Regions from separate parts of the Methylibium sp. Pch-M genome, predicted to be linked through region 1. Evidence: predicted binding sites of a transcription regulator. Region 1 holds the regulator's gene; the other holds the start of a gene.

The links. Region 1 encodes LexA, which represses DNA repair genes until DNA is damaged. Its sites were predicted from a motif close to ACTGTATNNNNATACAGT; they were not measured.
Region 2: imuA (translesion DNA synthesis-associated protein ImuA) is a predicted target of LexA. The motif match lies at 3,134-3,151, and genes of this name have one in related genera.

Annotation. Positions count from the first base shown of each region.
Region 1 is NZ_CP029606.1:3,834,807-3,840,665, forward strand. Features, by position in the region: gene C1M51_RS18395 (acetyl-CoA C-acetyltransferase) at 1-286, shown strand, start outside; gene phbB (acetoacetyl-CoA reductase) at 400-1,137, shown strand; gene C1M51_RS18405 (hypothetical protein) at 1,194-1,523, opposite strand; gene lexA (transcriptional repressor LexA) at 1,647-2,324, opposite strand; gene C1M51_RS18415 (asparaginase) at 2,420-3,370, shown strand; gene C1M51_RS18420 (NRDE family protein) at 3,383-4,339, opposite strand; gene C1M51_RS18425 (DUF4936 family protein) at 4,327-4,644, opposite strand; gene C1M51_RS18430 (folate-binding protein YgfZ) at 4,652-5,623, opposite strand; gene mltG (endolytic transglycosylase MltG) at 5,668-5,859, shown strand, end outside.
Region 2 is NZ_CP029606.1:112,639-118,497, forward strand. Features, by position in the region: gene C1M51_RS00520 (PhoH family protein) at 1-1,281, shown strand, start outside; gene C1M51_RS00525 (acetyl-CoA C-acyltransferase family protein) at 1,356-2,546, shown strand; gene C1M51_RS00530 (putative quinol monooxygenase) at 2,607-2,972, opposite strand; gene imuA (translesion DNA synthesis-associated protein ImuA) at 3,177-3,962, shown strand; gene C1M51_RS00540 (DNA polymerase Y family protein) at 3,892-5,382, shown strand; gene C1M51_RS00545 (error-prone DNA polymerase) at 5,387-5,859, shown strand, end outside.

The DNA.
Region 1 (5,859 bases):
GCGTGCCCTGGAGCGGGCAGGCTGGAAGCCGGCCGACCTGGACCTGCTGGAGATCAACGAGGCCTTCGCGGCCCAGGCCTGCGCGGTCAACAACGAGATGGGCTGGGACACCAGCAAGGTCAATGTCAATGGGGGCGCGATCGCCATCGGCCACCCGATCGGTGCGTCGGGCTGCCGCGTGCTGGTCACGCTGCTGCACGAGATGCAGCGCCGCGGCAGCAAGCGGGGCATCGCGTCGCTGTGCATAGGCGGCGGCATGGGTGTTGCATTGACCGTGGAGCGCTGAGGAGCAACGGCGCATTCATTAAGGGTGAGCCCGGATCGGGCGAATACCCTTGACCCACGCATATCGGCACGCGACGCTAGAGCGGCCATGACAAACCACAGAGGAGCAGAACAATGAGCAAGAAGGTCGCATACGTCACGGGGGGCATGGGCGGCATCGGTACCGCGATCTGCCAGCGTCTGCACAAGGACGGATTCACCGTCGTGGCCGGCTGCGGCCCGAGCCGCAACTTCAAGAAGTGGCTCGACGAGCAGGCCGCGCTCGGCTACGGCTTCCACGCTTCGGTGGGCAACGTGGCCGAATGGGAGTCGACCGTCGAGGCCTTCAAGGAAGTCAAGGCGCAGCACGGTCCGGTGAGCGTGCTGGTGAACAACGCCGGCATCACGCGCGACGGCATGTTCCGCAAGATGACCCGCGACGACTGGAGTGCGGTGATCAGCACCAACCTCGACAGCCTGTTCAACGTGACCAAGCAGGTGATCGACGAGATGACCGATGCCGGCTGGGGCCGCATCATCAACATCAGCTCGGTCAACGGCGAGAAGGGCCAGTTCGGCCAGACCAACTACTCGGCGGCCAAGGCCGGCATGCACGGCTTCACGATGGCGCTGGCCCAGGAAGTGGCCAGCAAGGGCGTGACGGTCAATACCGTGAGCCCGGGCTACATCGGCACCGAGATGGTCCGTGCGATCCGCCAGGACGTGCTCGACAAGATCGTGGCGACCATCCCCGTCAAGCGGCTCGGCACGCCCGAGGACATCGCCTCGATGGTGTCGTGGGTGGCCTCCGAGGAGTCCGGCTTCGCGACCGGCGCCGACTTCTCGGTGAACGGCGGCCTGCACATGGGCTGACGGCAAAGAGCCGGGCGCAAGGCCCGGCTCGTATCCGGCGGCGGGCGCCTGGAAACTCAGGCCCGCCGGTCTTCGATCGCTGCCAGGCTCTCGAGCGCTGCGCACACCTCGGCGAACGACCCGCCGATCGCAGCGCGCCGCTGGTCCTCGGGGTCCATGGTCATCCAGAAGCGCCTCGCGGCGCGCCGCGCGTTCTCGATGCCGGCAACGCGGGGCAGCGCGGCCCTGAAGGGAGTGACCGGCCGGGGTCGCGGCGTGGTGGCTGCGACGGGGCGGGTGCGAAATGCCGGTGACCTGAACACCAGCGCCGGTACCGCAGCAGGCGCGGGGGCCTGGAAGGCGGTCTGCCACCAGCGCCGCAAGGGGTTCCAAAAGACCGTGACCATGGTGAATCTCCAATCGGAAGTTCAGCAGGATTGATGTCGATGGGCCTGGTCCGCGGGATAACACGCCGTTCGGCGCGCATGCCCACCACCCGCGGGGGCCATGAATTCAGGCGCCAGCCGGTCTTACATGAGCAGGGTGTTGCGGATGAGCCCGACGGCCAGACCCTCGATCTCGAACTCACCGCTCTCCGGCGTGACGACGATGGGCTCGAAATCCGGGTTTTCGGGCAGCAGTTCGATCGTGCCGCGCACGCGCCGGAAGCGCTTGACCGTGACCTCATCGCCCAGGCGGGCGACGACGATCTGCCCGTTCTTGGCTTCCCGGGCCTTCTGCACTGCGAGCAGGTCGCCATCGAGGATGCCGGCGTCGCGCATGCTCATGCCCCGCACCTTGAGCAGGTAGTCAGGCCGTCGCGGGAACATGCTGGCCTCGATCGCATAGCTCTGGTCGATGTGCTCCTGCGCCAGGATGGGGCTGCCCGCGGCCACACGCCCGACCAGCGGCAGCATCAGCTGCGACAGGCTGGGCAGCGGCAGCGAGAACTGCTTGTTGCGCAACTGGTTCAGCGAACGCAATGTGTCAGACTTCAGACGGATGCCCCGCGAGGTGCCGCCCACCAGTTCGATCACGCCCTTGCGTGCCAGGGCCTGCAGATGCTCCTCCGCCGCGTTGGCAGAACGGAAGCCGAGTTCTGCGGCGATTTCGGCGCGCGTGGGCGGTGATCCGGTGCGCTCGATCGAGGTCTGCACCAGATCGAGGATCTGCTGCTGCCTGGCGGTGAGCTTGGGGGCGTCGTCCATGCGGGTGCTCCTGCGGTGTCGGGAGTCGGGCTGTCACCAGACCGGCGCACTGAATTTTTATCCAGTGACTGTATTTTTATCCAGCTTTCCAGAAAATGCAAAGCCCTGAACCCCAACCCGTGGCGCGCGTCGTGATTCTGGCCACCGGCGGCACCATCGCCGGTACCGCGGCCACAGCCACCGACAGCCTCGGCTACACCGCAGCGCAACTGGGCATCGCGCAGCTGCTGGCCGCCGTGCCGGCCTTGGCCGGCCTGCCCATCGAGGCGGAGCAGGTGGCCCAGATCGACAGCAAGGACATGGGCATGGCGGTGTGGCGCGCACTGGCCCGCCGCGTCGCACACCATCTCGCCCGTCCGGAGGTGAGTGGTCTGGTGGTCACCCACGGCACCGACACGCTGGAGGAAACCGCCTACCTGCTGCAGCGCGTGCTGGCACCGTGCAAGCCGGTGATCCTGACCGGTGCCATGCGGCCCGCCACCGCCGTGCAGGCCGACGGCCCGCAGAACCTGCTCGATGCGGTTGCGTTGGCGCGCGAGCCCGGCGCGGCAGGCGTCTGCGCCGTGTTCGCCGGCTCGGTGTTCGGTGCCTTCGATGTGCGCAAGCGCCATACGCACCGGCTCGACGCGTTCGGCGCTGGCGATGACGGGGCCATCGCGCTGATCGAAGGGAGCAGGGTGCGGCACCTGCGCGCCTGGCCGGCGGGCCTGCCGCTCGGCATCGGTGTCCTGGATCGGCCCGAGCCGCGCGTCGAGATCGTCGTCAGCCACGCCGGTGCGTCGGGCGCGGTGGTCGAGGCCTTGCGGGCGCAGGGCGTCGATGGCCTGGTGGTGGCCGGCACCGGCAACGGCAGCCTGCACCACGCGCTGGAAGCGGCGTTGCGGAGTGCCCAGGCGGCTGGGGTCGTGGTGCAGCGCTGCACGCGCGTCGCCGACGGCGCCGTGCTGCCGACCGGTCACCACGACGCATTGCCGATCAGCGAAGCCCGAACGCCGGCCCAGGCCCGCATCGAACTGATGCTCGCGCTGATGGCGCGCGGCGCCTGACGCCTCGGCGGCTCAGCGCGCCGGCTTGAGGACCCCGCGCGCGCGGGTGCGCCGCGGAGGCGTGCTGGCCTTCGCCGGCAGCGCGCCGGGCTCCTCCACGGTGCTTTCCGACACCGATTCGGCCGCCGCGTGCGGCACCTGTCCCACGCCGCTGTAGCGCGGCGGCCAGTCCACCAAGCGCGAGCGCCGCAACAGGGCGACGCCCGCGCCGACGGCATAGCTGCGCTCGAACACGTGCGTGACGAGCTGGCGCTTCACGCGCTCGGTGATCACCAGCGTGGAGCAGCGCGTGCCGTAGCGTCCATCCGCCGTGCGTATGAAGGCGGCAGAGAGTTGCGCCTCCAGCTCGCGCGGAATGCCGGTCGACGGCAGCTCGGCATCGGCCGCCATGCTGCGGTCCACCAGCGCTTCGAACAATCGACTGGCGAGCGCATCGACCGGCTCTTCCGCAGCCGTTTCAGCGAGGGCGCCTTTCACGTGTGCCTTCAGGTGCTCGACCTTGGGCCACGGTGTGTCGAGCGCTGCGTTCGACAGCCCGTAGAGGCCACGCTCGATGCGGCGCGGCAGCGCCGTCGCACTGCTGGCCCAGAAGCATTCGCCGCGCGCGAAATCGGCCGCGACGAGATTGAAGCCGTTGTAGCCCGACACGGCCACACGGGTCCAGAAGCGGTCGAGCGGCTGCTCGCCATGCAGCCAGTGCGGCACCAGGCTGCCGCGCGAGGGCGCCTGGGCGTCCTGCCTGCCCGGCGCCCGGACGTTCGTGACCAGCGCCAGGCGACCGGCGGCGGTCAGGCCCAGCCAGGTGCCACCGGCCTGCAGGTCGCGACCGCCCAGGATGTCGGGACCGCCGCCCTGGGGCGTCCACCAGGCCAATCGCGCGGTCGGACGATCGAAGAACTCGTCGCGGTTGGACGCCAGCACCAGCGGGAAGCGCCGGTCCTGGTCGAGCGCCAACGCTACGAGGCACATGCGACGAAATGCTCGACGTGGCGAGCGCCGACCAGCCAGGGCGCAAGCCCCCGAGCGGCCCGTTCGACATCGGCCGCCAGCGCGGCCGGATCGGAGTCGGGCGGCAGGCCGTAGGTCTCCATCCAGGTGTGCAGGCCCTCCTGCGCTACGGGCCGGCGCAGCAGACGCGCATCCAGCCCCGGATGGGCTGCCTGAAGGGCGATCTGCATCGCCGTTGCAGCCGCCACCAACTTGTCGGCGTGCACGTCGCGAACGCGGTAATAGATGAACAGCGCGTGCTGCCCCATCGGTGAGACAGCTTGCATCGCTGCTTCAGGCCGCGTTCTCGCGCGGCACCACGTAGGGCAGCGCCATCGGCTGCAGCCTGGCGCCGCCGACGCGGCCGAGGTGCAGGCTGCCGTCGTCGAGCGCCGCGAGCTTCAGCTCGACCAGCGCGTCCCACCCACCGCCGGGCGCCGGTGCCGCCAGCGCGATCTGGCCGCTGGGCTGAGCGTCGTCGCCGCTCCAGAAGACCTCCTGGCCGGGCAGGGCCGCATCGTCGCCATGAACCAGCGCGGCGCGGCGCTTGATCGTGCCGCGGTACTGGCTGCGGGCCACGATCTCCTGGCCGGGGTAGCAGCCCTTCTGGAAGTTCACGCCCCCCACCAGCTCGTAGTTCAGCATCTGGGGCACGAAGGCCTCGACGGTGTTCGCCACGATGGGCGCGACGCCGCTGTGCACCTCGAGCCAGTCCCAGCGGTCCAGTGCGAGCGCGGGCAGGGCATTCAGCACCGCATCGGCGTCCGCCGCGGGGCCGGCCCACAGCCAGCGCGCCTGGCCAGCGCCGTCGGGCAGCCGGACCAGCAGCGCCTCGTCCAGCGCATGCCGCGACCAGACCGCACCGCTCACCGCCGCGGGCAGTACCTGCGTCAGCCAGGCCGCGGCGCTGCGGCCGGTCAACCCCAGCAGCACGGCGTCGTCGCCCCCTTCGCTCAGTTGTGCCTTGGCACGCAGCACGAACATGCGCAGGCGCTTGAGGGTCGCGGGCAGCACATCGCTGCGGCAGGCCAGCCAGATCTCGTCGTGGCTGCGCTTGAAGGCCACGAAGCTCGCGAGCATGCGGCCCTTCGGCGAGCAGTAGGCGGCGAACCGCGCCTCGCCCAGGCCCAGCCCGGTCATGTCGTTGGTGAGCTGGCCGTGCAGGAAGCTCGCGGCGTCGGCACCGGCCGCGCGGATCACGCCGCTGTGCAGCAGACGCACGGCGCCGTCGGCCACGGAGGCGCTGGAGGGGAGGAGGGTCGACATGGCCTGATTATCATCAGCGTCGACATGAAAGTTCTCTCCCGACGATGAAGCGCGCACTGAAGCGAGGGCTGTTCCTGCTGCTGGTGCTGGCGTTCGCCGGCGTTGGCCTGGGCGCCTGGTGGCTGACGCAGCCGCTGGCACTGGCCTCGCCCAGCGTCGAGCTGTCGGTGGAGCCGGGCACGTCGCCGCGCGAGATCGCCCAGGGGTGGGTCGACGCGGGGGTCCGTGCGCCGCCG
Region 2 (5,859 bases), 220 kb from region 1:
GGGCACAAGAAGGGCATGAGCGAGGTCTCGCGCAACGTGCGCCAGGTCAGCCGTGAGCTCGACGCCCTGGCTGGCGGCGCCGACAGCGCGAAGTTCGATCCGGCGGCCGGCGTGGCGCTCGCGAAGACCGGCCACAAGGAGGCCGGCGGCACCCTGTTCTTCCAGACCACCTTCCTCGACGCCAAGCTGCCGGCCGGGCTGCCGCAGGGCAAGGCCGACAACCAGATCCTGGGCGTGGTGCAGGGCCTGCGCGAGCAGCACCCGACGCGCGACGTGGTGCTGGTGTCGAAGGACATCAACATGCGCATCAAGGCCCGCGCGCTGGGCCTGCCGGCAGAGGACTACTTCAACGACAAGACGCTCGAAGACGGCGACCTGCTCTACACCGGCGTGCTGCCGCTGCCGGCCGACTTCTGGGAGCGCCACGGCAAGACCATGGAGAGCTGGCAGCAGGGCGGCTCCACGTTCTACCGCATCGCCGGCCCGCTGGTGCCGGTGCTGATGGTCAACCAGTTCGTCTACCTCGAGACCCCGGGCGCCGCACCGCTCTACGCGAAGGTCACCGAGATCACCGGCAAGACCGCGGTGCTGAAGACGCTGAAGGACTACTCCCACGCCAAGAACGCGATCTGGGGCGTGACCGCGCGCAACCGCGAGCAGAACTTCGCGCTGAACCTGCTGATGGACCCGGACTGCGACTTCATCACCCTGACCGGCACCGCCGGCACCGGCAAGACGCTGATGACCCTGGCCGCCGGCCTGTCGCAGGTGATGGACGACCGCCGCTACAGCGAGATCATCGTGACCCGCGTCACCGTGCCGGTCGGCGAGGACATCGGCTTCCTGCCGGGCACCGAGGAGGAGAAGATGGGCCCGTGGATGGGCGCGCTCGACGACAACCTCGAAGTGCTGTCCAAGAACGACTCCGGGGCCGGTGAATGGGGGCGCGCCGCCACCAACGACCTGGTGCGCAGCAAGATCAAGATCAAGAGCCTGAACTTCATGCGCGGGCGCACCTTCCTGAACAAGTTCGTTCTGATCGACGAGGCGCAGAACCTCACGCCCAAGCAGATGAAGACGCTGATCACGCGGGCCGGCCCGGGCACCAAGATCGTCTGCCTGGGCAATCTGGCGCAGATCGACACGCCCTACCTCACCGAGGGCAGCTCGGGCCTCACCTTCGCGGTCGACCGCTTCAAGGGCTGGCCGCACAGCGGCCATGTGATGCTGGCGCGCGGCGAGCGCTCGCGCTTGGCCGATTACGCGTCCGACGTGTTGTAGGCCCACCTGCACGGGTAGGGGTGCCAGCGGGCGGCAGGCGCACAATTGATGCTCTGCACAAAAGGAGACCTGCGATGACCACTTCCCGAGACGTCTTCGTCGTCGGTGCCGCGCGCACCGCCATCGGCACCTACGGCGGCACGCTGAAGGACACGCCCCTGGCCGACCTGGCCACGCTGGCGGTCAGGACGGCGATCGAGCGCAGCGGCGCCAAGGCTGGGAGCATTGGCCACCTGGCCATGGGCAACGTGATCCCGACCGAGCCGCGCGACGCCTACCTGAGCCGCGTCGCCGCGATCAACGCCGGGCTGTCGAAGGAAACGCCGGCCTTCAACGTGAACCGCCTGTGCGGTTCGGGCCTGCAGGCCATCGTCTCGGCGGCGCAGTCGGTGCTGCTGGGCGACTGCGAGCTGGCCGTCGGCGCCGGCGCCGAGTCGATGTCGCGCGGCCCCTACCACGTGAACACGGCCCGCTGGGGCGCGCGCATGGGCGACACGGCGATGGTCGACTACACCGTCGGCATCCTGCACGACCCCTTCCACAAGATCCACATGGGCATCACCGCGGAGAACGTGGCCGAGCAGTTCGGCATCACCCGCAGCATGATGGACGAGCTGGCCGCCGAGAGTCACCACCGCGCCGCCAAGGCGATCGCCGAGGGCCGCTTCAAGAGCCAGATCGTGCCGGTCGAGATCGTCACCCGCAAGGGAACCGTGAGCTTCGACACCGACGAGCACGTGAAGGCCGACACCACGGTCGAGACGCTGGCCAAGATGAAGCCCGCCTTCAAGAAGGACGGCGGCCTGGTCACGGCCGGCAATGCCTCGGGCATCAACGACGGCGCGGCGGCCGTGGTACTGGCCAGTGCCGAGGCGGTCAAGGCCGGTGGCCTGAAGCCGCTGGCGCGCCTGGTGGCCTACGCCCATGCTGGCGTGGAGCCGAAGATCATGGGCATCGGCCCGGTGCCGGCGACCCAACTCGCACTGAAGAAGGCCGGCCTCAAGGTGCAGGACCTCGATGTGATCGAGTCCAACGAAGCCTTCGCCGCGCAGGCCTGTGCTGTGGTGCGCGAGCTCGACCTCGATCCTGCCAAGGTCAACCCCAACGGCTCGGGCATCTCGCTCGGCCACCCGGTCGGCGCGACCGGCGTCATCATCACCACCAAGGCCCTGTACGAACTGCAGCGCACCGGCGGCCGCTACGCGCTGGTGACCATGTGCATCGGCGGCGGCCAGGGCATCGCCGCGATCTTCGAGCGCGTCTGATCCCCGCGCTCGGTGGAGGATGAAACCCGGCGAACGGGTTTCATCCGGCCGGACTCTGCCTCAGCGGCGGAAACCGCCGCTCTGCAGCAGGAAGAACTGCGGATTCAGGCCCTTCAAGGGCTCGCGCAGTTGCTCGATGTCGGCCGCCGTCCCGTGCACCTCGAGCCGCGTCACCTCGGCGATCTTCAACGCCTCGCCCAGCAGGGCGCCGACGTTCTCCAGGTGGGCCAGCACACCCGCGGCACCGTCATAGCCCTCGCGGCAGTGCGCCGCATCCCCATCGAAGCTGAAAGCGTAGAACACGCACTTGGGCTCGCTGCGCGTCTTCTCGACAAAGCGTGCGGTCAGGGCCTTGAACTCGTCGAGCTTGCCGGGAGCCACCTTGAAATAAGGAACGAGGCTGCAGCAGGTGTCGGGGGTGCTCATCAATGTCTCCTGGAACGGGGGTGGTGGTGCGAAATGCAAGCGCGAGCGTGCCGACCTTCCCCTTCGGCGCACACCGGATGAACCCCTAAGCGAATCCCCAGGGGCCCGTCCGCTGGCGGAAGACCGGCATCTAGGAGAGAGCAGAGAGCACGCCCATTGATACTGTATTTATGTACAGTATTCACTCGCGCTCTCTTCTCCGTCATGCCTCTCGACCTCGCCGCCGCACCTTCGCCGTCACCGCGCGGGCTGGCCTCCTTCATGGACCGCCCCGGGGCTCCGCTGTGGCGGGCCGGCGTGCTGGCCAGGCCGTCGCTGCCGACCCTTCCCACCGGATGGCCGGCGCTCGACGAGCAGTTGCCCGGCGGAGGCTGGCCCGCGAGCGGCCTCACCGAACTGCTGGCCACGCCGGCCAGCGGCGAACTGGCGCTGCTGGCGCCGTGGCTGCGCAGCCTGGGGCAGCGCCAGGAGGGCACACGCGAAACGGTCTGGATCTCCCCGCCGGGCCGGCCTTGCCTGAGCGCGCTGCAGGCCCTCGGCCTGGACAGCTCACGGCTGCTGTGCCTGGCGCCGCAGACACCGACCGATGCCGCCTGGGCCGCCGAGCAGGCGGTGCGAGCCGGCAGCTGCGCCGCCGTGCTGTGGTGGAGCGAACAACCGGTGACCCGCCCCACGCTGCGCCGCCTGCACCTGGCCGCGCAGGCGGGGCTCACGCCCTTGCTGAGCCTGCAGGCGCCCGCGGCCCGCTCGCTGAGTAGCCCGGCGCCGCTGCGCCTGGCCTGCCAGCCGCTACCGGGCCATGCCCTGGCCGTCGACGTGTTCAAGCGTCGCGGCCCGCCGATGGCCCGGCCCCTGCAGCTGTCCCTGCCCTGGCCAGCATCGGTGCGCCCTGCGTCGCCGCTCACCGGACGTCCTCACGATGCTGTGGATCGCCCTCTACCTGCCCCAGCTGCCGCTGCAAGCTTTGCCCGGTTCGCACACCGGGTTTGAGGCCGCGCTGCCGGTGGCGGTGACCGAGCAGCACATGCTGCTCAGCGCCAACCGCGCGGCGCACGCCCTCGGGGTGCGGGCCGGGCAGAGCGTGGCCACGGCCTTGTCTCTGCTGCCGCAGCTCGTCGTGTTCCCGCGTGACCGGCCGCGCGAAGCCGCGCTGGTCGAGCGACTGGCCCTGGCGCTCGCTGCGCTCACGCCCCACCTGAGCCTCACTCCGGACGGGGTGCTGCTCGAAGTGCAGAGCACGCTGCGGCTGTTCGGTGGCATCCATGCGCTGCTGCACCGGGCGCAAGCCCTGGCGCGCACGAGCGGGATGCAGGTACGGACGGGCTGTGCGCCCACCCCCGGCGCGGCCTGGCTGTTCGCCACCAGCGGCCTGGCCCGGCGACATGCGCTGCAGGCCCGGAGCAGCGCGCAGCAGCTGGACCGGCTGCCGGTGGCGAGCCTGGCGCGTCTGCTGCCGCCCAGCCCCCACCAGAGCGAGTTGCTGCAGGCGCTGGGGATCCGGACCTTCGGGGCGCTGCGCGCTCTGCCACGTGCCGGTCTGCAGCGCCGGCTCGGCGTGGACCTGGGCCGGGCGCTCGACCGCTGCTATGGCGACGCCCCCGACCCGAGGCCGTGGTTCGTGCCGCCCGAGCGCTTCCTGGCCCGGCGCGAGCTGCTGCAGCGTGCCGAAGAGGCTGCGGTGCTGATGGCCGCCGTCGAGGCTCTGCTGCCGGCACTGCGCGGTTGGCTGCAGCTGCGCTGGCAGGCCGTCACGGTGCTGGCACTGAGACTGCGCCACGAGCACGGCCGCGCGCCCTGCCCCGACACTCGGCTGCGGCTGCAGCTGTCGGCCCCGAGCCGCGACATTGCCCAGCTCGCGCTGCTGTGGCGCGAGCGCCTGCAGCGCCATGCGCTCGCCGCGCCGGTCTACGAGCTCGCACTCGAACTGGAAGCCGCCGTGCCGCACGGCGGCACGCCCGGCGAGTTGCTGCCCGCACCGGGCCGACAGGACGGCGAACACGCCGCGCTGCTTGACCGACTGACCGCGCGGCTGGGGAGTGATCACGTGCAGCGCTGGGTGCCGCAGGCCGATCACCGGCCCGAGCACGCGCAGCGTGTCCGGTCGGCCGGCGAACCGCCCCCAGCACCCTTTGCGACCACGACGCCCGCTCCCGCCGCCCCCCGACCACTCTGGTTACTGCCGTTGCCGCTGCCGCTGGCCAGCGATGCGCTGGGCCGGCCGCGGCATGGCAGCCCCCTGCGGGTGTGCTCGCGAGCCGAGCGCATCGAGGCCGGCTGGTTCGACGGCGCGCTGGTGCGGCGCGATTACCACGTGGCCGAGGGCGCAGACCACCGGCTGCGCTGGATCTACCGCGAGCACCCCGGCGACGCCTCGTCGGGGGGCTGGTTCCTGCACGGCTGGTTCGGGTGAGACGATGCCGCAGCCGGCCCATCCCAAGACGCCGCAGCCGGCGTCGCCCCCGGCCCCGCCGCCGCACTGGACACAGCCGGGGCTGCCGGCCTACGCGGAGCTGCACTGCCGCTCGAACTTCAGCTTCCTGACCGGCGCCTCGCACCCGCAGGAACTGGTGGAGCGCGCGGCCCAGCTCGGCTATGCGGCGATCGCGATCACCGACGAGTGCTCGGTGGCCGGCGTGGTGCGGGCGCATGCGGCGCTGAAGCGGCTGCGCGAGCAGAGCGGCGGCGACGGCCCCCCGTTGCCGGCCCTGATCATCGGCAGCGAGTTCACGCTCGCCGCCTCGCCCACCGCGCCGGGCTGCCGCCTGGTGCTGCTGGCGAAGAACCGTGAGGGCTATGCCCAGCTTTGCGGTCTCATCACGCTCGGCCGCGGCCGCAGCGCCAAGGGCCACTACCGGTTGAGCGTCGACGACCTCGACGCGCCACTGGC